Regions from separate parts of the Clostridium sp. JN-1 genome, predicted to be linked through region 2. Evidence: riboswitches for the same ligand, from Rfam matches in the RefSeq annotation. Region 2 holds a riboswitch; the other holds the start of a gene.
What was found. Region 2 has a riboswitch for lysine ahead of EBB51_RS07395 (amino acid permease). Riboswitches for the same ligand answer to the same signal wherever they lie in the genome.

Region 1: another riboswitch for lysine. It lies ahead of EBB51_RS04135 (aspartate kinase); the one in region 2 lies ahead of EBB51_RS07395 (amino acid permease).

Annotation. Positions count from the first base shown of each region.
Region 1 covers NZ_CP033465.1:824,696-840,158, forward strand. The annotation lists gene EBB51_RS04110 (PTS sugar transporter subunit IIB) at 1-180, shown strand, start outside; gene EBB51_RS04115 (L-ribulose-5-phosphate 3-epimerase) at 199-1,044, shown strand; gene EBB51_RS04120 (hypothetical protein) at 1,070-2,119, shown strand; gene EBB51_RS04125 (L-ribulose-5-phosphate 4-epimerase) at 2,205-2,909, shown strand; gene EBB51_RS04130 (DeoR/GlpR family DNA-binding transcription regulator) at 3,177-4,022, shown strand; lysine riboswitch at 4,278-4,483, shown strand; gene EBB51_RS04135 (aspartate kinase) at 4,613-5,815, shown strand; gene lysA (diaminopimelate decarboxylase) at 5,836-7,134, shown strand; gene xylB (xylulokinase) at 7,240-8,745, opposite strand; gene EBB51_RS04150 (PTS fructose transporter subunit IIC) at 8,822-9,913, opposite strand; gene EBB51_RS04155 (fructose PTS transporter subunit IIB) at 9,929-10,240, opposite strand; gene EBB51_RS04160 (fructose PTS transporter subunit IIA) at 10,533-10,988, opposite strand; gene EBB51_RS04165 (ketose-bisphosphate aldolase) at 11,012-11,893, opposite strand; gene EBB51_RS04170 (aldose 1-epimerase family protein) at 11,919-12,989, opposite strand; gene EBB51_RS04175 (D-lyxose/D-mannose family sugar isomerase) at 13,013-13,552, opposite strand; gene EBB51_RS04180 (PTS sugar transporter subunit IIA) at 13,608-15,463, opposite strand, start outside.
Region 2 covers NZ_CP033465.1:1,552,957-1,568,419, reverse strand. The annotation lists gene EBB51_RS07425 (methyl-accepting chemotaxis protein) at 1-897, opposite strand, end outside; gene EBB51_RS07420 (alpha/beta fold hydrolase) at 1,167-1,904, shown strand; gene EBB51_RS07415 (YhgE/Pip domain-containing protein) at 1,962-4,121, opposite strand; gene EBB51_RS07410 (YhgE/Pip domain-containing protein) at 4,133-6,298, opposite strand; gene EBB51_RS07405 (carbamoyl phosphate synthase small subunit) at 6,769-7,818, shown strand; gene carB (carbamoyl-phosphate synthase large subunit) at 7,845-11,051, shown strand; lysine riboswitch at 11,144-11,320, shown strand; gene EBB51_RS07395 (amino acid permease) at 11,450-12,907, shown strand; gene EBB51_RS07390 (glycerophosphodiester phosphodiesterase family protein) at 13,504-14,376, opposite strand; rRNA gene EBB51_RS07385 (16S ribosomal RNA) at 15,011-15,463, shown strand, end outside.

The DNA of each region.
Region 1 (15,463 bases), 730 kb from region 2:
TGTTCACTTTCAGAAGGAAAAAGTTCAGCATCACAATATAATGTCGTATTATGTGCTAAGAATTTTACAAGTATGTTTAAAGATGCAGAAAAAAAAGGAACACAGGTAGTTGGACTTCGCAACATTATGTCTGCAAAAGAAATTGAGGAAAAGTTGAGAGAACATGGTGTGATTGATTAGATATATATGGAGGCAATTATGGAAAAAACGTATACATTAGGATTATATGAAAAATCAATGCCAAAGCAGCTTAGCTGGAAAGAAAAATTAAAGGCAGCAAAAGAAGCAGGCTTTGATTTTGTGGAAATCAGTATTGACCAGACAGATGAAAAAATCAATCGTATTTATATGACAAAAGAAGAACGTCTGAAAATGGTACAGTATATGTTTGATGCAGAAATTCCAATTCGTTCTATGTGTGTCAGTGCACTTACAAAGTATTCTATTGGAAATGATGATGATGAATTATGCAGAAAGGGAATGGAAATAGCAGAAAGGGCAATCCAATTAGCAGATGATCTGGGAATACGTATTGTGATGATACCTGGATATGATGTGTACTATGGAAAGTCTACGTCTGAAACACAGAAAAGGTTTGCTAAAAATTTAAAAAAGATATCGATGATTGCAGCTAAATATGGTGTTTTACTCGAAATGGAAACCATGGAAAACAATTTCATGAATACTGTATGGAAGGCAATGTATTATGTGAAACAAGTTGATTCTGTATATTTAGGTGTATACCCTGATTCTGGGAATATCAAGAATGCAGCAGTTGCTCTTGGTAATGATGAAGTTCAGGATCTGCTGTCTGGGAAAGGGCATATTACATCTTTACATCTAAAAGAAACATGTCCTGGAAAGTTTAGAGAGGTACCATATGGAACTGGTCATGTAGATTTTCCCAAAATAATTAAAGCAGCATGGGATATTGGAGTTAGAAAATTTGTAACTGAGTTTTGGTATACAGGAAATAAGGACTGGAGGCAGGATTTGATGTTAGTACATAATATGGCATCGGATATATTGAACCAGCAAAAATAGGCGGCATAGAGAGGATACATATATAATGAAAGTTAAAAAGAAAATAATATCAAATTTAACAAAGTGTTATTCAATAGCACCATTAAAATATAATAATAAAGATCATTTGTTGGTAGCAGCAGAGAAAGCGGATAAATGTCTATTGTTTGATCAGGATGGAAATTTGGAGGATACAGTTTGGAGTGAACCTGGCGGCGTTATGAGTATGGTACAGGTTCCAGGAAGCAATGGTCAATTTCTTGCTACACATAAATTTTATTCACCAAATGATTCAAAAGAAGCTAAGATTGTTGTTGTAACTCCAGTTTCAAAAGGAAACTGGGAAGTGAGGACTTTAGTAAAACTTCCACATGTACATCGTTTTGATATTGTAAAGCGAAATGGTGTGAATTACTTGATTGCTTGTGCATTGAAATCAGGACATGAATTTAAAGAAGATTGGTCTGTGCCTGGAAAAGTATATGCAGCAGTTTTGCCAGACGATTTAAGTGCTTTTAATGATGAAAATCAATTAAAACTTACTGTTTTGAAAGATAATATGCTGAAAAATCATGGTTATTATCGAGTAAAAGATAACGGAGTGGAAACTAGTATTATATCAGCTGATTGTGGAGTTTATCAGTTTATTCCACCTGAAACAGTAGATAGCTGCTGGAATATTAACAAACTATTAGATGTACCTGCAAGTGATGCGGTACTTGTTGACATGGATGAAGATGGAGAAAAAGAACTTGCTGTATTATCTCCGTTTCATGGGGATCAGATAAGTATTTATAAGAAATTGAACGGGAAGTTCGAGAAAATATATGATTATGAAAAAAAAGCAGATTTCACACATGCAATTTACGGCGGTGAATTATGCGGAAAACCTGCATTGGTTGTAGGACACAGAAAAGGAGAACGAAATTTAATCGTATTTACGTATGATAAAGTGAAAGGTGATTACAAGGCTCAAATTATTGATAAAGACTGCGGACCTGCAAATGTATTTAGATATAAGAAAGAAGGAAAAGATATTATTATATCTACGAATCGTGAAATTAATGAAGTTGCAATGTATATATTAGAGGCATAAAAAAACGAAAGCCGTCTAAAAATTTCCGCCCACTAGTATGTAGGCGGAAATTTTAAAAAATGTTAACAGATATCGGAGGTTAAATATGTTAGAAACGTTAAAGCAAAAAGTATATGAAGCAAATATGTTATTACCCAAGTATGGATTAGTTACATTTACATGGGGAAATGTCAGTGAAATCGATCGTGAAACAGGCTATTTTGCTATTAAACCAAGTGGTGTAGATTATGAAAAATTACGTCCTGAAGATATGGTATTAGTTGATTTAAATGGTAAAGTTGTAGAAGGAGAATATAATCCTTCATCAGATACAGCTACTCATGTGGAATTATATAAAGCATTTCCGAATATAGGCGGCGTTGTACATACGCATTCTCCTTGGGCGACAAGCTGGGCACAGGCAGGTAGGGGAATTCCATGCTATGGAACAACACATGCAGACTATTTATATGGGACAGTTCCATGTGTAAGAAATCTTACAAAAAAAGAACTGGAAAAGTATGAAATGAACACAGGTAAGCTGATTGTGACAGAAGGATTCAAAAATAATGACTATGAGGCAATGCCAGCAGTACTTTGTAAAAATCATGGTCCATTTACATGGGGAAAAGATGGAAAGACAGCAGTACATAATGCAGTGGTACTAGAAGAAGTTGCAAAAATGGCTGCACTATGCGAGACGATAAACCCCAAAGTGGGTCAAGCACCACAGGAACTTATGGATAAGCATTATTACAGAAAACATGGTGCAAATGCATACTATGGACAAACAAAGAATAATTGCAAATAATATTAGAAATAGAGGACAGAGGACAGAGAAGGATGATTTTTCTTCGCTGCACTTACGAAAAATTTTTAATTAAATTTTTGATAACTCATTTCGCTAAAGCGAAACATTGCTAATTTATATATTTATATAAATTTAAAGATTCTTTTGCGTTAGCAAAAAATCGACCTTCACTGTCAATTGTCCTATGTTTTATGTCCTCTATTTTTTGATATAACTTAATGACTGTTTTCAACATAAGTGCTATAATCTTTTATAAAGGAGCATCATATGAAAAGGGAAAAGGCGTATATAGATAATCGAAGAAAACGAATACTAGAAATACTTAATAAAAATTTACAGGTACGTGTAGAAGATTTATCTAAAATATTAGGTGTCTCTTTATTAACTGTCAGAAGGGATTTGCAATATCTAGAAGAAAAAAAGAAGTTAGTTCGCTTTTATGGAGGAGCAAAACTGATCCAAAGTGAAGAATCTAAGGTTGATGAAGTGCAAATGTATCGTGAATTGATTGCACGATATGCAGCAACATTAGTAGAAAATGATGATTCTATATTTGTAAATACAAGCAGCACTGCTCTTCAAATTTTAAGATATATTACAAGTAGAAATGTTACAGTCATAACGAACAATGGCAGGGCACTTGAATGTGAGCATGGTTCCGAGATTCATATTATTTTAACTGGAGGAGAACTTAGGCATCCAAAAGAAGTTATGGTAGGTGATTTTGCAATTAGAAATCTGCAGACAGTATATGCTAAAAAATCATTCATAGGCTGTTCAGGAATTTCACCAATAACGGGTATGACAACTGAAAATGCAAATGAAGTGAATATCAATGAATTGATGATTGATCATGTGACACAAAATGTATACATATTAGCAGATCATACAAAAATCGGGAAAAACAGCAGCTTTATTAGTTGTCCAATTGATAAGGTGACACATTTAATTACGGATGAAAAGGCTCCAGAAGATGTGCTTGCACTTATGAGAGAAGCTGGTATCCAAGTTTATCAGGTGAAAAAGGAAGACTTTTTTGGAGGACAGAGGACAAAGGCAGAGGACAAAGGACAGAGGACAGAAGTCAGAGAACATAGGACAGAGGACAATTGACAATGAAGGAGGATTTTTCTCCGCTATACTTACGAAAAATCTTTAATTAAACTTTTGATAACCCGTTTCGATAAAGCGAAACATTGCTAACTTATATAAATTTAAAGATTTTTTTGCGTTAGCAAAAAATCAACTTTCACTGTCATCTGTCCTCTGTTTTTATATTATGAATTACGAAATATAAAAAATAACTTGAAAGGGATAAATATTTGTGTTAAACTAAGAACAATTTAATAAAAAACATAAAGAAACTTACCTTAGGGTAGAGGTGCTGTAATTAATAGTATTTATTTCTAGTTGGCAGACGATGAAAAATAAAAAAAGGAATTGCAGCCGAAGAAAATAACTTGGCAAAATTATTTTCTGGCTTTATACATAATATGTGTAAAGCTGTCACTTAAAAAACATTTTCTAGTTAATTTTATAAAAATGTGATTAGTGAGTGGAGAGCTACAAAGGTACACTTGTATGGTTGCAGAAAGTAATTATTGTTATGCAGCAAAGGTGTTCCTCCTTTGCTGTATTTATTTTTATACTAAATTAGGGCATAGTTTCTTTGCCAGAAATCATTTAAGGAGAGGATGTATACTATGGCTATTGTTGTTCAGAAATATGGTGGAAGTTCTGTTGGATCTGTGGAAAAGATAAAAAAGGTTGCAGAAACTATTATAAAGAAAAGAGAAGCTGGAAATGATGTAGTTGTAGTAGTATCAGCAATGGGAAATACTACAGACAACTTAATATCAATTGCTAGTAAAGTTACTGAAAATCCAGACAAGAGAGAATTGGATGCTCTTTTATCTACAGGAGAAATGGTTTCAGCAGCTCTTTTAGCTATGACAATTAAAGACAAAGGTTATGATGCTGTAAGCTATACAGCATATCAAGCAGAAGTAAAAACATTTGGCGGGTATGGTAAATCCCTTATTAAAGATATAGACGGTAAGAATATAAAAGACAGCCTAAAAAGAGGGAAAATTGTGATTATAGCAGGATTTCAAGGTATAAATGAAGATGGGGATATAACAACCCTTGGAAGAGGAGGATCAGATACTACAGCTGTTGCTATAGCTGTAAAGCTAAATGGAACATGTGAAATATATACAGATGTAGATGGAATATACAGTGTTGATCCAAGAAAGTATAAGAATGCTAAAAAACTTGACAAAATAGATTATGAAGAAATGCTTGAACTTTCAAGTCTTGGGGCACAAATAATGCATTCTAGATCTATAGAACTTGGTCAAAAGTACAATATACCAATTTATGTTGGGTTAAGTAACAGCAGTATAAAAGGAACTATAATTAGGGGGTTGAATAAAGTGAATATGGAAAGTAAACCAGTAACAGGACTTGCTACAAGTGATGAGGATGCTGCGATAACAATAAGGGAAATTGAAAGTGACATAAACTTAATAGCTGATTTATTTGAAAAAGTAGCAAGCAAGAGAATAAATATAGATATGATAAGTCAAACTGCACCAATGGATGGTAAAGTTAGTTTATCATTTACTATACCTAAAACTGATTTAAAAGAAGGATTAGGTATAATAAATGGATTTTGCAAAGACAAGGCAAAGATAGCTATAGATGAGGATATAACTAAATTTTCAGTAGTTGGTATAGGAATGAAAACAACATCTGGTGTTGCAGCTAAAATGCTTAAGTTATTGAGTGACAATAATATAGAAGTTAAGATGATAACTACATCTGAAATAAGAATTACATGTGCTATAAAGCAAGAAGATAAGGTTAAGGCAGTAAATATTGTAGCTAAAGAGTTTAATCTATAAAATATTGGGAGGAAAATGTAATGAAGTTAGTTGGCAATATGGAGGTAAAAGATAATGTCCTCTTTATTGGGGGGGTTAGTACACTGGATCTGGCAAAAGAATTTAAAACTCCGCTTTATGTGATAGATGAGAAACTTGTAAGAAGCCAGTGTAGAAGGTATTATGAGGCTTTTAAAGTAAAGGAATGTGGAAATAAAGTAGCATATGCAGGAAAGGCATTTTTGACCATGTCTATGTGTCAGATAGTAAATAGTGAAGGACTTAATTTGGATGTTGTTTCTGGGGGAGAATTATATACTGCACTTAAGAGTGGATTTCCAGCAAAAAATATATATTTTCATGGAAATAATAAAACGATAGAAGAAATTGAGATGGGAATTAACTTAGGGGTTGGAAGATTTGTAGTTGATAACTTTTATGAATTAGAAAAAATAAATTATATTGCCTTACAAAAAAATGTTGTCCAAAAAGTACTTCTTAGAATAACTCCAGGAATAGAAGCACATACGCATGATTATATAAAAACTGGTCAAATTGATTCAAAGTTTGGATTTACACTTCCCAATGATGATGCTATAAAAGCAGTAAAAAAAGCTTTAACACTTCCTAATATACAGCTAGAAGGACTTCACTGCCATATTGGATCACAGATATTTGAAATTGAACCTTATGAAAGAGAAGTTGAAATAATGCTTTCATTTATAGGAAGAATTAAGGATGAATTGAATTATGAAATAGAGGAACTTGATCTTGGAGGTGGATTTGGAATTTACTACAAGGAAGGAGATAAACCTCAAAAAGTAGAAAAGTTTTGTGAAAGCATATTGAATAAGGCTGAGGATGCTGCAAAAAGTATTGGCATAAAGCTTCCTATACTTGTTATAGAACCTGGAAGGTCAATAATTGGAAATGCAGGTACTACCTTATATACAGTAGGTTCAATAAAGGAAATAGAAAATATAAGAAAATATGTATCTGTTGATGGAGGAATGACTGATAATATAAGACCATCTTTATACAATGCAGAATATGAGTGTGTAATAGCAAATAATGTTGAAAATACGCTTAAGGACAAAGTTGCTATAGCGGGAAAATGCTGCGAATCTGGAGATATATTATTAAATGATATTACAATCTCAAAACCTGAAAGTGGTGATATATTAGCAGTATTTACTACTGGAGCATATGGGTACTCAATGTCCAGTAACTATAATAAAATACCTAAACCTGCAGTAGTTATGGTTAAAGACGGAGAAAATAAGCTTATTTGCAGACGCCAGAGCTTTGAACAAATAGTAGAAGATGAAATACTTCTATAAAAGTTTTGCTTTTGTTAGTCTAGTGGTTAATAAAAACTCAAAACAACTACTAGAAATCTTCCTAGTAGTTGTTTTATTTAAACCTACGTTTCATTTTATTTTAGCTTAAAAAAACTCTTTAACTGCAGGATACATATGATTATACTTAGCATATGCTTTAGAATAAGCAGAGTAATTTAAAGGATTAGGAGTTATCTTGTTTTGACAATGAAGAATTAAATTACATGCATCTTCAATTGATTCATAAATTCCGGCACCAACGCTTGCTAAAATTGCAGCCCCCAACGCAGGACCTTCCGTTGTCCTTAAAGTAAATAACGGATACTCAAAAATATCAGACAATATCTGCTTCCAAACTATACTTTCAGCTCCACCACCACAAACACGAATTTCCTCTAGATTGATGTTCATATTTAACATAATATCTAAACAATTTTTTAGACTAAAAGAAACTCCTTCTAAAATACTTCGTATAAAATCATCTTTGGTATTTGCATGTGTAAATCCAAAAAACATGCCTTTAGCTTTTGGATTTAAATGAGGTGACCTTTCCCCCATAAGATAAGGTAAATATATTATACCATTTGCTCCTGGTTTTGAATGAGAAGCCATATCTGATAATAAGTCATATACATTTTTACTAGTTTTAGTAGCCTTATCAACCACATCACTGCAGAAATTTTCCTTAAACCACTTTAGTGATAATCCTGCACTTTGAGTAACACCCATAACATTCCACATACCCGGAACAGCATGACATAATGTATGAACACGTCCTAATTTATCTAAAACAGGTTTGTTAGTGGCAGCAAAAACGACTCCAGATGTTCCAATACTAGTAGAAATTATGCCTTCTTTATAGATACCATTTCCAATGGCTGCCGCCGCTTGATCACCTGCACCACCAACCACACTAGTATCTATATTTAGTCCAATTTCTTTAGCAACATTAGATTTAAGTGTTCCAGTAACATAAGTTGATTCATACACCGGTGGTAAAATATCATTTGAAATATCTAATTCATCCAGTAACTCATTACTCCACTTTCGAGAATTAATATCAAGCATTTGCGTACCACTAGCATCAGATACTTCTGTTGCAAAAACTCCCGTTAATTTATATCTAATGTAATCTTTAGGCAGCAATAATTTATCTGATTTTCGGTAAACATCAGGTTCATTCTTTTTTATCCACATAAGTTTAGATAATGTAAAACCTGTCATAGCTGGATTCCCAGTAATGCAAATCAACTTTTTTAATTCAAACTGATTTGTTAGTTCTTTACATTCATTATCTGTTCTTTGATCACACCAAATTATCGCATTTCTTAAAACCTCACCTTTACTATTTAGTAAAACAAGCCCATGCATCTGTCCTGTTAATCCAATACTTTTAATATCTTTTGAATTTACCTTGCTTTTATTTATAACATTAATAATTCCATTTTTAGTTGCTTGCCACCAATCCTCAGGATTTTGCTCTGCCCATCCAACTTGAGGTTGTATAATTTTATAGCCAACAGTTACCGAAGAAATTGTTTTTCCCATTTCATTAAATAGTGCCGTCTTTGTACCTGATGTTCCAACATCTATTCCCAACATATATCTCATATTATTTCCTCCTTAGAATAAAGGCTAAGATTAATATAAATCTTAGCCTAGATGATTTCCATAAATTTTGAATGACCTAAAATGAAACTTTAATATCATCCATATTAATATCAGCTTCAGATGTATTATTTTCAGAGGCAGTTGCATTTATATCGACAGGTTTTTTCAAAATTAACAAAATAATTGCTGTAGCTAAAGAACCTATCAATAAAGCTAAAAAGAACAATTCTGGATGAGTCATAGTTGGCATTGCAAATAAACCTCCTGCGGGAATAGATGAATCGCATCCCCACATCATACTAAATCCACCGCCTATTGCACCACCAACACCTGTTGCAATAACGCACCTAACTATATCATTCATAACAATTGGCAAGCATCCTTCTGTTATTTCACAAACCCCCATTGGGAAAGCTGCTTTTAACGTTTCAACTTCTGTTTTTGTATATATATTTTTCTTAAATACTTTAGAAGCAAAATGAGCTATAGTCATACCAAATGGAGTAACCATTGAAGCTAAAATTAATACTGTAATAGGCTGTTTAACTCCATCTGATTGCAATCCTAAAACAAAAGCAAATACTACTTTATTAATAGCTCCACCATAATCAATTGATGCAAGAACTCCTATAATCATACCGTAAATAAATTTAGATGTACCACTTAAATTAGTTAAATAACCTGTTAACATTTTTGAAAATGCTACTATTGGAATTCCAATTACATAAAACATTATAATTCCAGAAACACCAGAGGCAAGTAATGGAATAATAAGCATAGGCATTAATCCTTCTGCCCAAGCAGGAACTTTTATATGTTTAATTAAAAATACTGTTAAATATCCAGCAATATAACCACCAAGAAATCCACCAAGGAATCCTGCCCCAATAGTTTTGGAGATTAATCCTATAATAAGACCTGGAGCAATTCCTGGCTTATCAGCAATTGAATATGCAATTCCGGTAGATACAACAGCTGGTAATAGTCCTAATCCTAAACCACCCATAGTGGTAAAGGCATCAAAGATTGTAAATCCCTTTGAAAAGTCCTTGATTTCTTTTCCTCCAGCGATATTACCAATTGCCAGCAAAAAACCAGCAGCTACTACAATTGGAATTAAGAAAGAAATGGCTGTCATCGCATGTTTCTTTAGTTCCGCAACTTTCATTGATAAAATACCTCCTTATTTGTTAATAATACTTTCTACTTTTTTAATGAGATTATTAGGTGATTTAATTACAGTATCGGTTGAAACTTCTATCTTTTTTTTCCCCTCAAATCTATCCATGCCATTTATCTTAATATCGGCCGCAATAATTACTACATCTGCATTTTTAATGTCATCCTCTGATAATTTGTTTCTAACACCGATGGTTCCCTGAGTTTCCATGTATATTTCATGTCCTGCCTTTTTTGCAGCAGTAACCAACTTTTCTTTTGCAATATACGTATGTGCAATTCCAGCAGCACAAGCAGCAACACCTACAATTTTCATATTTACATCCTTCCCTTCTTTATAAAAAATCTAAAAGCCCATATTCATGACAACGATTACTAACCAGCTAATTTTTAAAGTAATTTTATGTTAAATATCTATTATTCTTATAATGATATTTTCTGTGTTGATAATGATTATGCTTTATCAAATTATGATTGGAGAATTCTGAAGTATTTTAACAGTATCAGAATTCCCTTCATCCATTTAAATTCAAAATACAGTTCATTAGTAGTCTTAAATACTTTAACAACAGCTGTTGCAATACATTTGTTATGTCTTTTAAAATCATCTAGTTTTCTACAAATACATTTTTAATATCATCAATAGATTTTGCCTTTAATAGCTTGTCTACTGCTTGATCATTTCCGAGTTTAGAAGCTATTTCAGCTAATAATGCTAAATGATTTTCAGCGTATTCATTATTATTACTTACTGCAAATAGAAATACTATTTTAACGCCTTTATCATCTAAGGTTTCCCACTGAACTTCATTCTTTAATTTTGCAATTGCAATGCCTATTTTTTTAACGGAATCACTCTTTCCATGTGGAATTGCAATGTAATTTCCTATACCAGTTATTCCTATTGATTCTCTATAGTAAATATCTTTTTTAAAAGATTCTATATTATCAATATAACCTGCTTTTTTTAATTTTTGTGAAAGGGCAGTAATAACTTCATCTTTGCTATTTGCTAACAGATTAATACAAATAATCTTATCATCTAATATATCATTCAAATTCATAAAAAGACCTCAAATCTTATATTTTATTTGGAAAGCTTAAAGTATTTAACTTTATTAGCATCATTAAATAAGTCAATTTTATGATCAACTACCTTACGGCATGCTTTTATACACTCAGGGAACATAACATTTGGTTCTCTTATTTCACTAATGTCACTTTCTTCTATAAGTTCTTTTAATCTTTCTGCAAAAGCAATTTTTATATCACTTGAAATATTAATTTTACGTATACCTAATTTAACGGATTTAGCAATTTCTTCATCAGGGTTGCTTGAGCCGCCATGTAATACAAGTGGAACATTAACTACCTTTTTTATTTCTTGTAAAATATCCATTTTTAATTCAGGTTTTAGATCTTTAGGATAAATACCATGTGCTGTACCAATTGCAACTGCTAGAGAATCAACATTAGTTCTTTCTACAAATTCCTTTGCTTTTTTAGGATCTGTATAAATAACTTTTGTAACACCACCCTCTATATTGTTCCCAGTATCTCCTATTGTACCTAACTCAGCTTCTACAGAAACTCCAACTGCATGTGCTGCTTCTACAACTTTTTGAGCAACTTTTACGTTTTCTTCAAATGGTAACTTAGAACTATCAATCATAACTGAAGTAAATCCTAATTGAATTGCATGAATTACCTGTTCATAACTTGCACCATGATCCAAATGTAAAACAATAGGAAGTTTACTATGGTTACATTCATAGATAACTTGTGATATAAAACTATCTCTTAAAAAAGATAATTCATCTGGGTGAATTGCCATAATAAAGGGAGCTTGCTTTTCCTCAGCACTTTCCATAACTGCTGTTAAAAGCTGTCCTGAACCTGCATTAAAAGCTGGAACTGCAAATTTGTGCTCTTCTGCTGCACTTAACATTTCTTTCATATTAATTAACATACAAAAATCATCCTTTCAAATAAAATTATTTTAGATCATATTTTTTCAAAAATTGGTTAATTCCATTTATTTCACTTAGGAATCCAACTTCGATATCATATTCAACAGATGTTTGTGCTTTTAGCACTTTCAATCTACCAGACCTGCGTTCTACATTTCTTCCATTAACCCGGGCATTTCCAGGTTCCAATCCAATAATGTAATTTCCCTCACCCATAAACTTCCATTGTGTAAATTGATCTAGCGATTTTTTAGAAAATTTTAAATAAAATCCTATATTTCTTTTCTCATTGACTACGGCTACCTGACATTCGTCTTTATAATCAGGCTTTAGATTATGATAATAAACAACATCAGGATAACTATGTGTAGGATCAAGGAATTCATCAAATTTATCAATTCTATTTTTTGCTATCTCATCTCTTGGATTAACAGATATTGACTTTATATATAATTTTAAATTCCTATCAAGAATTGGATAGCCAATATTAAAATGATAAAGAATCATGTGCTCGGTATCAGTAAAACCTTCATTTGTAACTATGTCATGTATGTGAAAAGCATTAGTACCTGCTTTAGCAGTTATACAGCGTTCTAATAATAAATTATAATTAAGTGCCTTTGCCTCTCTAACACTACCATTTACATCTAAATATAAATCATCGTTTTCCCACCTATTTTTTGTGTAAAATGATTCTGATGGTATATTACTTAATCTACCATGAAGAGGAAGAATTTCTCCTTTATCATTGATTGGTGTACCTATTGAAGTTAATCCACAAGTAGTTAGAAGCCCACCTGAGTAACTTCTTAACCATCCATCATTAAATGTTTCATAAAAGGTAGGATATGATTCAGATACACATGATCTGAAAGATATTGGGATTTCTTTATAGTAGCACCTTCCAATGTCTAATCCCCTGCTTTTTAATACTTCAAATCTAAAGCCTGTTCCTGTTGAAACTTGTACAACTTCTACATCTTTTTCTTTGCCATTGTTAAGCTTATAATGCTGAAATCCAACCAAATGATTATAATCACCAAATCTTTTAGTTAATTCAGTTTTTGATAGTTCTTCACCCAAAAGTTTTACCATAATATGTTCCTTTCATCTGTAGTTTAAAATTCAGGAGCTCTTTGTATTCTTGGATCAGTAAATACATCAGAATCATCATCACTATTTGAAGAAAATTCTGAGACAATTGCCCCATCTGGTCCTCCTATAAACCAATGCAGAGTACCCGGAACAATAGTATATTGCTCACCTGGTTTTAATATAATTTCATGTTTAGCTGTATAATATTTTTCATCACCTTTTGGTGGCTTTGCCTTAGGATTTGGTGTTTCTTCACCAGAAACATAAAGATAAACTAATCCACTTCTGCAGCGAAACGTCTCCTGTTTTCCTACTGATCCATCTTTTCTAGTTGGATGTCTATGTTCAGGACAAATTTGTCCCGGAAACATTAACATTTCCTTGCTGCAATATCTTGGTGTATTAATATAAGTAACAACTTGGAAACCAACTTCATCAATTTTTCCTAAACCAAAGTCTGCAATTTCAATGTTATTTTTTTCTTCCTCTGTCAATGCAATCTTTGCATTTTCATACCATACTGCTGAATTTTTTCTACGATTTATCACTTCTTGTTCATTCATAAAAACAACCTCCTTCAGTATCTAACTTTTAAACTTGATAGATCTTTTTAAATTTTCAGTTTTCTGCAAAAATTCGATAAATTTCTTCAACATTATTTGTATATAATAAACTTTTACAAGCTTTATCATGGCCTAATTTTATTGCTGCTTGTGAAAGTATTAAGCTATTTATACTTTCTGTATCATTATCTGCTGCTGCAAACAATACTATAAACTGTACTGGCCCATTATCCAGGCTTTCCCACTTAATTGGTATCTTAGTTTTGCCTATAGCTAATGTTGTTTCGTTCACAAACTTCGATTTTCCATGAGGTATTGCAATTTTATTACCAATGCCTGATGGGCCAAGTTTTTCTCTATAATACACATCATTTAAGAAAGCGTCTTTGTCCAATAAAGATCCTGAATTATCTAACAATGTCACTAATTCAAGTAAAGCTTCTTCTTTCGTTGTAGCATCCATATTTAATTTAATATTTTCCCTTTTAATCACTTTTCTAAAATCATCCTCTGAGAATTCCATCTTTTCTTCATATATTTTAAAATAATCCCTTATCTTCTTTGGACTCTTATATTTTTTTAAACAAGCTGCAAACTTTTTAGAAGTACGAAGATGGTATATCTCTGACAATATATTAGTCATTACATTTATATCTTCCATAGCAATATAAAATTCAACTTTCACATCAGTACTCGTGTTATTGTTTACATTTAAGGCTAAAATAGAACTTTGATTACAAAATCCTATATATACACTTACACTATCGCTAAGTACTATATTTCGAAATGAAGTATTAATTCCATACTTTTTATTTAAATCTTTGATAATTACAGCATCCTGTTCATTAAAGAAGATATTTTCTTCAATAATAAATTTATTAATATAAAATGTACCTGTTTCAATATTGTTAGTTCCTAGAGGCTTATCTGTTAACATCTTTGAAATATTCTTAGTATCCTGATCATTTAAAAATGCAGATATTAGAATACATGGTTTTTCTTTAATATCTATAGGTACTGTGGAGATAATAAAGTCAACATCATCAAGATTTCTCTCCTTCAGCATGCTTACAGATAGTACACCAGCAACTTTCCACTGTGGAAACGCCTTTTTTATTCTTGTTGTCAGTAACTGAGATGTTCCAAGCCCACTGTGACATACCACATATACTCGTTTTTTTACAGGTAAACGTTCTAGCGCTGTTTGATAATATAACGTTAGATAGCCAATCTCATCAATTGGAATTTCCTTCTGTTTTAACTCATAAGATGTCATAAGCACAGCGATTTTACAAATACTTAATAATTCAGGATATTCTTTTTTTATATCTTCTATTAATGGATTTGATACATTGATATCATAATTTAAACGATTTAACATAGGGCGTACATGTAATAAAAGACTCTTCATAATTATTTCATCATTAGAAATATCTATATGCATAATTTTTTCAATACAATTTGTTACTTTTTCAGTAAAAATCTTTGCTTTAAAATTTAATTTATCTAATACTTCATCTGCATTTTGAGTTGTGTTTTTTACCAATCCAAAAGAAACAAAATATTGATATAAATAATAAATTTCAGATTCACCTAATTTAATATTAAAATCTTCATTTATTTTATTAACCATATTTACAGCTTCTTCATAAGCCCTTTCGGATTTCAAATAATTATAATTTTCTTCCTTAATTTTCTCTTTTATCTGTTTTCCGCTTAATGCTCTAGTCAATGAAATAAGAATATGAGTCAAAAGGTTAATATAATATGTATCATTTAATCTACAATTATACTTTTTCTCTAATTCAACAAGGTATTGATTGATGTAAGAAATCTTATCTTTATCGAAAGTTTCAGACAATGCATTTAATGTATCTGGATCTATACGGGCTGCTATATCATATAATCCTT
Region 2 (15,463 bases):
GATAAGTGAGCCGCATATAAATGCAAGTATTATCATAACAACCAATATAATATAAAGTACAACTTTACTTGTGTTGAGTTCCATTACATAATCACTTCTTGGAAGTATAGTTACAACTATCCACCCAGTTTGTTTTGATTGAGAAAAACCAACTATATTTTTAGATTTTCCACTTCCATAAGTTAAGTTACCATTTTTCTCATCTAAAATTGTCTGTCCTGAAGGTATTTCTTTTTTTATATTGAGAAGTAAGTTACTTTTATCAGGATCAGCAATTATAGTTCCATCTGGCAAGATCAATAAAGCATATCCTGTTTTTGATATTTTAGTTGTTGTCAATTTGTTTTGCAATGTTGATAAATCAACATCGAAACATACATCTCCAATTTTACCACTGTCGAGTCTTACTTTTTTTGAAAGGGTTATAACCATTTTACCTGTGATTGCATCCTTATAAGGTTTTGTTATAATTATTTTACCATTTGCATTCATAGTATCTTTATACCATTGTCTTTCAGTTGGATCATATCCTTTTGGAAGTTGTACTTCAGGATATAAAATTATTTGTTTAGTTTCATCTGATAAGTATGAGTGCATTATATCCTTATTTGTATCTGTTATACTCTTTAATGAATTGATAACACTATCGTTATTTCCTCCAAGTACATCATTATTCATTGATAATGATTCAAGTTCATGTTTTAAAGAATTGCTATACACATCTATGTACGAAGCTTTTTCATTTGATATTTGAAGAGTTATTTCGTTTGCCTTATTATTTACTAGTTTTAATGCAGCATGAGAAGAAGAAAATGATATTACTAAGAGTGGTACGATAATAAATAACATAAGTATTGTTATTAACTTGGTTTTTAATGATATGTTTTTTATTTTCATAAACAATATTACCTCCCTTAAATTAAGATATTATATAATTATTTTGTATGATAAAAGATATAATCAAAATATAATTATATATAATTTTAGCATAGATGCTCATATAAATCTATAAATATAAGTAAATTACATATATGGTAATATAATGTTAAAAGCTAATTTGAAATTATTAATGATATGTAAAATTAGTAAAGACGCCAAAATATATACTGTAAAAGTATGATAAGATTGTCTTAAAAAGAATTATGATAAATTATAGGAGGAATATAATGAGAATATTACTTAATAATATACCATGTATTGTATTTTCGCCAAGTAAAGAAGATACAAATACACCAACTGTCTTTTTATACCATGGTTGGAGTTCTTGTAAAGATAATCATTCTTTTACAGGTGAAATACTTTCAAAGTTTGGATATAGGGTTATAATTCCTGACTCTATACATCATGGTGAACGAGGAAGCTTAGATTATGACGACTTTAACATTGGAGAAGAGTACTTTTTTGAAACGATATTTAATTCTATAGATGAATTCCCTAAAATTCTTAAAGGAGTGCAGGACAAATTTAATATAAATACTGAAAAAATGGCTGTTATGGGTCATTCAATGGGGGGATTTATATCATCGGGTATATTTGCAGAACATAAAAAGATAAAGACAATGATTTGTTTTAATGGTGGAACATCATATGAAAAGGCAGTAGAGGAACTTAGTAAACCAGACAAGGATTATAAAATTTCAAAGGAAGATGATTATAAAATAAAAAAATATGATCCACTTGCAAAGCTAGTAAAACAAGATGATTTAAGACCTATATTTATTTTACATGGAGCATCTGATGAGATAGTTCCAATTTCCATACAAAAGTATTTTTATGAAAAAGTTTCACCATTATATAAAAAATCACCGCAAATTTTAAAATTTGATGAAATACCAAGATTGAATCATTATGTTACAATTGGAATGCTTAAATCATCGATTGAGTGGATGAATTTATATGTTTGATTTTATAAAAGGGGTATTTTAAAACTAAGTAGTTAGTTTTAAAATACCCCTTTTATGCTATAAGCCAGATTTTCTAAATTCGCTCTCTGACCAACTAATTAATTTGTGAAAAGGCTTTTTTAAAACAGCAATAATTAAAAATGCACCTGCAAAGCACATTAAGGCAAAAATATCTTTAAAAACATTACTCCAAATAGGTCCTGCTATGGCTTCTCTGAATCCATTTATAGCATATGTAAAAGGCCAAAGTGGTTCAAGTACTCCAAATATTTTTGGCAGGATATTTACAGGATAAAATCCTCCTGCACCTGCAATTTGGAAGACCAAAACTACTACTGCAGCTCCTTTTCCAACATTTCCAAGCACAGATACTAGTGTGACTATAATAATAGTGAAGACAGCGCTGCAGATAAGTGCAAATCCAATCATGAGCTGCGGATTTACAGGTTTTATTCCTACTATATATATATCACCTAAAGTTATAATTATAGTTTGTATAAGTGATATTATCAAAAAGAAAATTAACTTAGCAAAATATTCATGCCATAATTTTACTTTTTCACCGCTTTCAAGATCCTTGCATTTAACTGTCAGCATGGAGCATAACAACAAAACTCCCACCCATATTGCAAGAGTAGTATAAAAAGGTGTTATTCCATATCCAAAAAGATTTGAATTATATAATTCAGATCTTTTTACATCAATAGGTGATGATATAAATTCTGATATTTCATTAGGGTCCTTTTCCATTAAGTTTATTATTGAGTTTAAGTTTTGAGCACTTAAGCCTTTCGTTTTATCGACTAATTTGTTTAGGTCATTTTGAATATCTGTTAATTTTTTATTTAATTTATCTCTTTGCTTATCCAAATTTTTATCATTTGATATTTTTGAACTTGCTATAAGATTTAGTTCAGGTACCAATTGTTGTGTTGCATTAAGTATTGAATCAATACTATCTAAATCAGAGTTCGATTTATCTGATAATAAATTCATGGATTGATATACTCCTGAATAAAAGTTATCTGATACATCAATCATATCTGTAGATATTTCACTACTTAATGTTATTAGTTTATCTATAACTTCATTAATGTTATTTTGCGAAGAATTGTTATTCACTAAGGTTTTTAATTCAGCTAAATAATTGTTTTCAGTATTTATTGAATCTTTTAATGACTGCAGCGAATCTATAAGCTGATTTTTTATATTAGTATGTATAATTTCGTTTAACCTATTTAAAATCCTAATATCAGTATCAAGCTTGTCTATTAAAGAATTATTTAATTTAGTAATATTGTCTATAGTATTGCTAGCTGAACTTTTACCGACATCTTCATTATTTATATTTTCCAAATTATTGAGTAAAAGTTGAACCTGATTTTCTTTTGATTCAATTTCACTTATATCCTTATTTAAATCATTTTGCATAGAACTTACAGATTGTTTAGTGGATAAAGTGAGTGTTCTGCTTTCTCCTACAATATTTTGAAGATTACCTATCTTCTTGGATAACTTAGGTAAATCAGTTTGAATTTTACTTAGACAATCCTGAAAATCTTTTGAGTTAGAATTTTCTTCTGATAGATGATTTTTTATATCACTTATAGTGGATATAGCTTCAGGTAATGTATCCTTCATCTGTAAAATCACAGGCTTGTTTATTTCAATTTTCTTACCTGTAGAATTCAGTACTTTTAAGGATTCTTCATTGGCTGATTTTACAAAAGAGCTTCTTATATTATTTGATAGGGAATCCCTAACCGAATCTGTAATTTTAGTGGCTATACCATTTAACTTTTCATTGGACCTAAAGATTATATTAGGTTTTTCAGGTGATGACGTAACTAAGGTTAAAAGTTTACTAGAAAAATCAGTAGGTATTTCTATAAGGGAATAATATTTTCCCGAATTAAGATTATAATTTCCCTGCCAATCATCTACGAAAATCCAGTGTATGGAATTGTCTTTCTTCAGGTTTTTAACTATTTCATTTCCAACATTTATATTTTTCCCGTTGAAATTTGCACCGGTGTCATTGTTTACTACACCTATTGGCAGGTTATCTATCTTGGAATAAGGATCCCATGCAGCATTAATGCTAATCCAAGCATAAGGAGATGGCAGAAAACACAATAATAAAATTAAAGCAAGTACAGATGGAGCTTTTATTATATTTTTAAAATCTCTTTTTAATAGTTTAAATATTATTTTCAAAATGTTACCTCCTAAAATTCTCCTATGCCAGATTCTTTAAGTTTCATTCTAAATTTATAGGTTCTATCCTGCAAAGGTTTCTTTAAAAACATCCCAAGTAGTACAAAACCTACTGAAAACAAAAGCATACATACAAAATCTAAAACTACAGTACTTGTAAGAGGTCCTGCAATAGCTTCCCTGAAACCGCTTATCGAATAGGTAAATGGAAACAAAGGTTGTATTATTCTAAAAACAAGAGAATAAAGTTGTATTGGATAAATAGCTCCACTTCCAGCTATCTGAGTTATAAGTAAAATGATGGATATGGCCTTTCCTGCATTTCCAAACATGGAAACCAGGGTATATGTTATTATAGTAAAAGTTAAAGATGAAACTAATGCCACCATTATCATCAAGAATGTACTTGCCATTTGGACATTTACCAAAAGTTTATCACCAACAGCAATTATGAATCCTTGTACTAATCCAAAAGCTATGAATGTACTCATTTTGCCAAGATATCTTTCCCTTGCTGTTAAACCTTTATCCCCTTCAAATCTATCTGCATCTGTTTTAAAAATAGATACAAGTATAATAGAACCGATCCATATTGCAAGCGTAGTATAGGTTGGAGCCATAGCCGAGCCAAAACTTGAAATAGTATATATGTCTTGTGTTTTAATATTAAATGGACTCGATGTAAAACCTGCTATGAGGCTAGGATCACCTTGCAATATAGTAATTATCTGTATTATGTCATCATCACTTACTAGTTTAAGTTTATCTGCCAGATCATCAATAGAGCTTTTGAATTCAAGCAATCTATTATTCAATTTATTTGATGAATTTGCTGCTAGTTTATTTCCATTTATGAGCACATCTATAGAATTACTTCCTTGTGAATTAAGATTCTGCACAGAGCTTAAAACAGAAGAAGCTTCTTTTGTAGACTCAATAAGTTCAGCTGATATAGAATTCAAGCTTTTTCTTACTTGTTCATTGTATTTATTGGTTTCATCTATTAACTGCTGATTTAAATTTGCAGTATCATTTGCTATTGAATTTATTAATTCTTCATTTACCTTATTTGAATTGTTAAGTTGTTTTTGAATATCGTTTATTTTGCTTTTTTCTGCACTTAACGAGTTTCTAGTATTTTCTAATGAATTTATGAGTTCAGATGTATTGTCATCTCTCTTAAAATCATCAACTTTTCTAAGAAATTTAATGATGGAATTAAGTTTATTATCTATTAAGTCTATTTCATAATTGATTTTACTTACAGTGCTGTTTATATCATAATACTTAGCATTTGAAGCTGCTGAATTTAAACTTAATATTAGACCTTGAATTTTACATATATCAGCTTTTGAAGTACCTAAATCAATTCCAATGTTGTCAAAGGTATTGTTCATTGAAGACTGAAGTGATGATATAGATGAATTATTGCTTTCATTACCACTTTCTAGAGTGTCTATTCGTGAATTTATCATGGGAATGCCTGACTTAACTTGGGAAAGCATTGAATTCAAATCATTTGAAGCACTACCTGTATTGGAAAGAACATCTGTGATAATATCCATGTTATCACTTAACATTATTATTGCATCTTTTAAATTTATAATGTTTTGCTTGTTTTCACCTGCATCTTTACCGATGACGTTTAAATAAGAAAATATAGTCTTATTTACTGTATATGTAAAATTTGATTTTATCTCTTCTGCCAGAGTACCTTCTGCTACATCAGCTATTTTAAGGGCTACAGGACTATTTTTAGTATTTAATTTATAAACGATTTGGGCTTTTTTAGGGTTGTCTGATTTTATACTTGTAAGATCCTTTGAGAAATCTTCTGGAATTTTTATCGATGCGTAGTATGTACCATCTATAATACCCATATCTGCATTTTTTGCATTTACAAATTTCCATCCCATTTTATGATTATCTTTTAAATTTTCTACAACTTCGTTTCCTGCATTTAAATATTCTCCTCCAAGATTTGTGCCTTTATCTTCATTAACAATGGCTATAGGAATATTACTTGTCTTTCCGTAAGGATCCCAGCACGCATTTATATTCACCCATGCATACAGAGCTGGAAGAATGCATACACCTCCAGCAATTAACATTGTTATTTGATTTTTAAAAATACTTTTCATATCTCTTTTAAAAACTTTTTTAACATTTCTAAGCATATATAGCTCCCCTCCCTATTGTAAATACTTGTATTTGTTTGCAGAATTTAAATCTTTGATTTGTATTGCATATAATTTTATTTGCTAACTGACTGGTCAGTATTATTGAAACATTTTTTGTATTGCATGTCAATAGTTTATATTAATTTATTATATAAAAACTTTCGGTAATACAAATTTCAGAAATTTTAATTATATTGACATATTCAAAAGAACATACTATAATTAGTTACTAGATAGAACTGATGTAAAAAAATACACTTTAATTTGGTCCAGAGAGGCCAGAAAGAGGTATGATGTTTATGAAATCATTATTTATAAATACTATTGTTGAATTATATTTTAATATTGAAGATAAAAAGGTAATGGATAGACTCTTATTTTAGCAGCCTAACTATTACCTTTTTTAAATTTAGACCTTCAATAAAAGAAGTGTATTTTTACTCAGAAAACTTAAAGGAGGTCTTTTTATGAAAGCAAATCTTATATTGGAAAATGGAATGACATTCAGTGGAGAGGCATTTGGGTACCTTAAAGATAGTATAGGTGAAGTTGTATTTAATACTGGAATGACAGGATATCAAGAAGTAATTACAGATCCATCATATTATGGACAAATTGTTACTATGACTTATCCTTTAATAGGTAACTATGGCATAAACTTAGATGATATGCAGTCAAATTCAACAAAAGTTAAAGGCTTTATAGTTAGGGAAAAATGCAATATACCAAGTAACTTTAGAGCAGAAATTGAACTTGATGATTACCTAAAACAAAATAAAGTAATAGGAATGGAAGGTATTGATACTAGAGCTCTTACGAAGATTTTAAGAAAAAATGGAACAATGAAGGGAATAATAACTTTAGAAGACATATCTTATGAAGAAATAAAAGAACAATTAAAAGATTATTCTAATAAAGATGCTGTCAAGGAAGTTACAATTAAAGAAAAAAGAGTAATTAAAGGTATAGGAAAGCATGTTGCAATTATGGATTTTGGAATAAAACAAAATATAATAGATTCATTTTTAAGGAGAAAATGTAAAGTAACTATTTTCCCTGCATATACAAGTGCAAAAGAAGTACTAGATGTCAAACCAGATTTAATATTTTTATCAAATGGACCTGGAAATCCAGAAGATTTGCCAGAAGTTGTACAGAATATAAAGCAGCTTGTAGGAAAGGTCCCAATAGTTGGTATATGCTTAGGACATCAACTTTTAGCACTAACCCTTGGAGGAAAAACTGCAAAGTTAAAATTTGGGCATAGAGGATGCAACCATCCTGTAAAAGACATTAGAAAAAACAGAGTGTATATAACTTCTCAAAATCATGGATACTATGTAAGTGATTTACCTGAAAATATGATAGAAACCCATGTTAATTTAAATGATGGAACAATAGAGGGAATGGAACACAAGGATTTACCTATATTTTCTGTGCAGTTTCATCCAGAAGCATGTCCAGGACCTAAAGATAGTAATTATATTTTTGATGAATTTATGAAGTATTCACTTTAAAAGCATAATAATAGGAGGTAATCAATATGCCATTGAATAAAGATATAAAAAAAGTTTTAGTTATAGGATCGGGGCCAATAGTTATAGGTCAGGCAGCTGAATTTGATTATTCAGGAACTCAAGCTTGTGAAAGCCTTAGAAAAGAAGGAGTCGAAGTTGTACTAATAAACAGCAATCCAGCAACAATAATGACTGATAAAGAAGTAGCAGATAAAATTTATTTGGAGCCTTTAACCTTAGAATTTGCAGAAAAGATTATAAAAAAGGAAAGACCGGATAGTCTTCTGGCTGGAATGGGCGGTCAAACCGGATTAAATTTAGCAGTTGAACTTTATGACAGGGGAATATTAGATAAATACAATGTAAATGTCATAGGAACTTCAATAGAATCAATAAAAAAAGGAGAAGACAGAGAACTCTTTAGGAATATGATGAATGAAATTCACCAGCCTGTAATACAAAGTGAAATAATAACCGATGTTGAAAGTGGAAAAGAATTTGCAAAACAAATAGGATATCCTGTTATAGTAAGACCAGCATATACTTTAGGTGGAACTGGCGGTGGAATAGCAGAAACGGAAGAAGAACTTGAAAAAATTCTTACACTTGGAATTCAGCTTAGCTCAATTGGACAAGTGCTTGTTGAGAAAAGTGTAAAGGGCTGGAAAGAAATAGAATATGAAGTAATGAGGGACAGCTTTGGAAACTGTATAACTGTTTGTAACATGGAAAATATAGATCCTGTTGGAATCCATACTGGAGATAGTATTGTAACTGCACCAAGTCAAACACTTTCAGATAAGGAATATCAAATGCTGAGAACTGCATCCATAGATATAATAAATGCAGTTAAAATAGAAGGAGGATGCAATGTACAATTTGCATTAAATCCGAATTCATTTGAATATGCAGTTATAGAGATAAATCCAAGAGTTAGTCGTTCTTCAGCTTTAGCTTCAAAGGCAACTGGGTATCCAATAGCAAAAGTTGCAGCTAAAATAGCTCTAGGATATGGCTTGGATGAAATAAAAAATGCAGTAACTCAAAAGACATATGCTTGTTTTGAACCATCTCTTGATTATGTAGTAGTAAAAATACCTAAATGGCCTTTTGACAAGTTCCAGGATGCAGATAGATCTCTTGGAACAAAAATGATGGCAACAGGAGAAGTTATGGCCATAGGAAGCAATTTTGAAGAAGCATTTTTAAAGGGTATAAGATCTTTAGAAATTGGAAAATATTCTCTTGAAGATAAGAAGTTTAAGGAATTAAGTACTTCTAACTTGAAGAAGATAGTAATGTCACCTGATGATGAGAGAATGTTTGCACTTGCAGAGATGCTTAGAAGAGATTACCTAGTAGACAAAATTGTTGAGATAACAGGTATAGATAAGTTCTTTGTTGAAAAGTTCAAATGGATAGTTGAAGAAGAGCAAAGATTAAAATTGAGTAAGGTAGATAAATTAGATAAAGATTGGCTTTACAAGTTAAAGAAAAAAGGATTTTCCGATAAGGGTATAGCAGATATACTTAAAATTTCACCTGATGATGTATATAAACTTAGAAATATATGGGACATACAACCAGTATATAAAATGGTAGATACATGTGGTGGAGAATTTGAAGCACTATCGCCATACTATTACTCTACTTATGATGATTATGATGAAGTAGAGGTATCAGATAAAAAGAAAGTTGTGGTAATAGGTTCTGGACCAATAAGAATAGGCCAAGGAGTAGAATTTGACTATGCTTCTGTACACTGTGTAAAAGCTCTTAGAAAACTAGGAATAGAAACTATAATAATAAATAATAATCCTGAAACTGTAAGTACTGATTTTGATATATCAGATAAGTTGTATTTTGAGCCTCTAACTGAAGAGGAAGTATTAAATATAATTAATAAAGAAAAACCTGATGGTGTAATTCTACAATTTGGAGGTCAAACTGCAATCAAACTTGCTAAATTTTTGAAAGAAAAAAATATACCTACATTAGGAACTACAGCTGACCAAATAGATATGGCAGAAGATAGGGAAAAATTTGATGAACTGCTTGAAAAGTTAAATATATCGAGACCAAAAGGACGCGGAGTATGGACTGTAGAAGAAGGACTTGATGAAGCTAGAAAATTAGGATTTCCTGTACTTGTAAGGCCTTCATATGTTTTAGGCGGACGTGGAATGGAGATAACCTACGATGAAGAAGAATTAGTTTATTATTTAACTAATGCATTTAAAAATGACAAGAAAAATCCTATACTTATAGATAAATATCTTATGGGAAGAGAAATAGAAGTTGATGCTATATCCGATGGAGAAGATGTATTGATACCTGGAATAATGGAACATTTGGAAAGGGCAGGTGTACATTCTGGAGATAGTATAACCATGTATCCAAGTCAAAATATAAGTTCAGTTATAAAGGATAAAGTTCTTGAATATACTAGAAAACTTGCACTAGCTATAGGCATAAAGGGAATGATAAATATTCAATTTATAGAATTTGAAGGACAGCTTTATGTTATAGAAGTAAATCCAAGGGCTTCAAGAACTGTGCCGTATATAAGCAAAGTAAGTAAAGTCCCAATAGTTGATATATCAACAAAGGTTATGCTTGGACAAAAGCTTAAGGATTTAGGTTATGGTGTAGGTGTATACAAGACACCAGATTTAGTGTCGGTAAAGGTACCTGTGTTTTCTACTCAAAAGCTTCCAAACGTTGAAATTTGTTTAGGACCTGAAATGAAATCAACCGGAGAAGTACTCGGTGTTGGAAAAGATATATATGAGGCATTATATAAAGGATTTACGGCTGCAGGTATGTTCATAAAGAAAGATAAGGGAACTATACTTGCAACTATAAATGATCATGATAAGGAAGAATTTTTACCTATGGCTAAAAACTTAAGTAAAACAGGTTTTAAATTTATGGCAACTTCAAAAACGGCAGAACTTTTAAGAAATAACAATATAGAAGTTGAAGAAGTTAGAAAACTTAAAGAACCACATCCAAATATAATAGATGTAATTCAAGATGGAAGAGTTGATTTAGTAGTAAATACTCCAACCAAAGGAAATGATTCAAAGAGAGATGGTTTTATTATAAGGAGAGCTGCTATTGAGAGAAATATAGGAGTAATAACTGCATTAGATACATTTAATGCCATGGTAAATGTAAGAATAAGAAATATAGATGAACAAAAGTTAAATGTTTTTGATCTAGCAAATTAAGGTTAAAGTGTACTCTTAAGACATAAATAAATTTAAGATTACATCTTTACTAATTTAAAATTTTAGTGTATAATACTAAATTATAAGTGAATAGCTGGGATAGAGGTGCAGAATTTAATAGTAGAATTGTTGAGGTAAGCACTATGAGACAATTCGAAAGGAAATTTTGCCGAAGCGTACGACAAATGCTTTAATGTCATACAGCTGGGTTTACAGAGAATATTTGTAAAACTGTCACAAATGTAAGTTTGTGGAGCGCTATCATTCAATGTGGAATTATTGTTTAATGTGTAGTGAATACACAACTTTAATGCCCTGAGTGTGTGCTCAGGGCATTTTTTAGTATTATCTTAGTTATTTACTTATCGGAATAAGAAATACCGATAAGGAGGTAAAAAATGGAACAGTTAGAACAAAATTTAGGACAGAAACAAGAAGGAAAACAAAATCTTAAAAGGGGATTAAAATCGAGACATCTTAATATGATTGCAATAGGGGGAGCTATTGGTACAGGAATATTTTTGGCGTTAGGTGATACCATAAGACAAGCTGGGCCGGGTGGTGCACTAGTTGCATATTCATGTATAGGAGTTATGGTATACTTTTTAATGACGGGATTAGGTGAAATGGCAACTCATATGCCTGTAGCAGGTTCATTTGAAGTTTACGCATCTAAGTTTATTGATCCAGCATTGGGATTTGCACTGGGATGGAACTATTGGTACAATTGGGCTATTACTGTTGCAGCTGAAATGGTTGCAGCTTCGCTTATAATGCGATTTTGGTTTCCAAGTGTGCCTTCTGTAAGATGGAGTGCTCTATTTTTAGGAATAATAGTTATTATAAATTTGTTATCAGTAAGAGGTTATGGAGAATCAGAATTCTGGTTTGCAAGTATTAAGGTAGTTACGGTTATAGTATTTATTTTAATTGGTCTTGCAGCTATCTTTGGGATATTTAATGGAAATCCCGTAGGATTTAAAAACTTTACAATAAAGGACGCACCTTTTGTTGGAGGAGTAAAATCTATATTTATGATATTCTTAATAGCAGGATTTTCGTTTCAAGGAACAGAGCTTGTAGGTGTTGCAGCTGGAGAAAGTGAAGACCCAGGTAACAATATACCTAAGGCAATCAATGTAATATTTTGGAGAATATTAATATTTTATATAGGAACAATATTCGTAGTAGGAGCGCTAATACCATATACGGAAGCAGGGGTTCAAACTAGCCCATTTACAATGGTATTTACAAAAATGGGTATTGCCGGAGCTGCATCTTTGATGAACGTTGTAATTTTAACTTCAATTTTATCTGCAGGTAATTCTGGAATGTATGCTTCAACTAGAATGTTATATGCACTAGCTGAATCTGGAAAAGCTCCTAAGTTTCTTGCAAAGGTAAATAAAAGAGGGGTTCCTATAAATTCATTGATAATTACAACTATAATAGCATGTGCATGTTTCTTAACAGGTCTTTATGCAGAAAATACAGTTTATGTATGGTTAGTTGCAGCTTCAGGACTTTCAGGATTTATTGCATGGCTTGGTATAGCGTTATGCCATTATCGTTTCCGTAAAGCTTATGTTGCTCAAGGACTTGACTTAAATAGATTAAAGTATAAAGCAAAATTTTTCCCTGCAGGTCCACTAATAGCATTAGGATTATGTATAATAGTTATTTTAGGACAAGGAATTACTTATTTTGGGGCTTCTCAAGTTGATTGGAAGGGAGTAATCTCAACTTATATTGGTTTACCAATATTTTTGGTTTTATGGATTGCATATAAATTGAAGTATAAGACAAAAGTTATTGATTTAAAAGATGTTGATTTAAAAGATCTTGATTTAAAATAATTGTAATATAGGGTTCCCGATTCAAAACTTAACTCATACTCCGGGATATATTTGCAAACTTCAGCACGTTAAAAAGTTTTAACAGCTCTAAGCTTGTATTTTGAAAATCTAAGTAGATTATATAAACTCGCAAGCTCAGACAATATATAACCTACTAAGATTTTCTAAAATACTTCACTAAGAGCTGTAAAAAACTTTTTAAATGTGCTATCATTTTGCAAATATATCCCTGCGTATGAGTTAAGTTTTAAGTTTAAAGTAAATGTATAGTTATTTTAATTTGCAAATCAACTTACATGCAGGGAAATATATACAGCCTTTGACACTTCACCATTTTACCCAATTACTGCAATTCGTAATATGCTAAAAATGCAAAGCATTTTTTATAGGACAGGATACAGAGCACAGAGGACAGTGAAGGTTGATTTTTTGCTAACGCAAAAAAATCTTTAAATTTATATAAGTTAGCAATGTTTCGCTTTAGCGAAACGAGTTATCAAAAATATAATTAAAGATTTTTCTTAAGCGCAGCGGAGAAAAATCTTATTTCTCTGTCAATTGTCCTCTGTCCTCTGTTTTTATATTACGAATTACAGTTACTCATTAGTTACTGATTGATTTTTATTAAGGTATAATTTCTTTGCATTTAATAATAGTACAGGGTCGTCTGATATTATTCCATTTGGACTATAGTTAGTAAATTTGTACATGGATGGTAGATTATCAACAGTCCAAACATATACCTTTTTATTGTCTTTATGAATTTGTTTAATTAAACGTTTTGTAATAAATTTATCTTCTATACTATAAAAATCTACATTTATTTCTGGTAAGTGCTTCATAGGAGATACTACTATATAGCCTGTCACTATTTTTGGATTTAAAAGTTTTACATGACAAAGTACATTATAGCTCATTGAATGAATGATGCTTCCATTTACTAAATCATATTTTTCCATTAAAGCTACTACATTTTTAGTAAGATCTCTAGTGTTGCCATATGGTTTGATTTCTATGATAAGATTTATCTTTCCTTTACTTTCTATCATGACTTGTTCAAGAGTAGGTATTTTTTCTGGTTTATGTGTCAAAATATTTGGAGGTTTAATTCTTAATCTTTTTACTTGGGCATAAGTAAGATTGTCCACATCAGCATTTTTACCAGTTAATCTTTTTAAATTCTTATCATGTATTAAGACTACTACTCCATCTTTTGTTTCTTGGACATCAATTTCAGCATAATCAAGTTTGTGTTTAATTGAATCCCTTATTCCGGTAATTGAATTTTCAGGATCATCCATGACATATTTTGCTCTATGAGAAATAATTTTTAAATTTTTTAAATTACTGCAGTTAACATAGTAATCATGTTGTTTAGTGGGTTTGATTACATTAAATTTTGATGATGTTAATAAAGATGTAAATATAAAAATAAATACTAGATAAAATAATTTCAATTTTTTGTTCAAGTAAATCCATCCTTTATAGAAATAAAATATGTTATTAGATATATACATAATAATACACTGTACGTGGAATGTGTCAATATTAGATGTTGAAAATTAAAATAATATTTTGACTTTTTAAAAAGGATATGACTTATTCAAATAAAATTGTGATCAAAATTCTAGGGGAATACGCTTTATCACATGAACTAACTCTAATATTTTGCGTAAATTTAAAGTACACTCAACATGGAGTGTCCATATATAAAAAAGTTAGAAAAGCTAAGTAAATTAAAGAATAATGCGTATAGTTTTGGATAATAATAGTATTAAGAAATCCATAGGATAATGAAAGGTGATAAGATAACACATGTCGCTTGAGAGATTCGGGCGGCGAACCAAAAGAGCTTTTAATATGAAAATTAATAACTTTATGAAAGTTAAGAATAATTTTAAAAAAGTTCTTGACAGTTTGAAATTCACATGATAAACTGTAAAAGCTGTTTGAGTGAAACAGCGATGAACCTTGAAAATCAAACAGAGAAGAGAATAATAAACCAGCAATTCTTTTGAAAGCTGTGAAAACAGCTTAAAAGTATAAAAGTAAATGAGCTTAAATTGAACTTGAAACTCTGAAAAGAGTTTATATATAAGAAATTAAATTGAGAGTTTGATCCTGGCTCAGGACGAACGCTGGCGGCGTGCCTAACACATGCAAGTCGAGCGAGAGAAATTCCTTCGGGAATGGATCTAGCGGCGGACGGGTGAGTAACACGTGGGCAACCTGCCTCAAAGAGGGGGATAGCCTCCCGAAAGGGAGATTAATACCGCATAAAGTTATTTTATCGCATGGTAAAATAACCAAAGGAGAAATCCACTTTGAGATGGGCCCGCGGCGCATTAGCTAGTTGGTAAGGTAACGGCTTACCAAGGCAGCGATGCGCAGCCGACCTGAGAGGGTAATCGGCCACATTGGAACTGAGAGACGGTCCAGACTCCTACGGGAGGCAGCAGTGGGGAATATTGCACAATGGGCGAAAGCCTGATGCAGCAACGCCGCGTGGGTGATGAAGGTTTTCGGATTGTAAAGCCCTGTCTTTTGGGACGATAA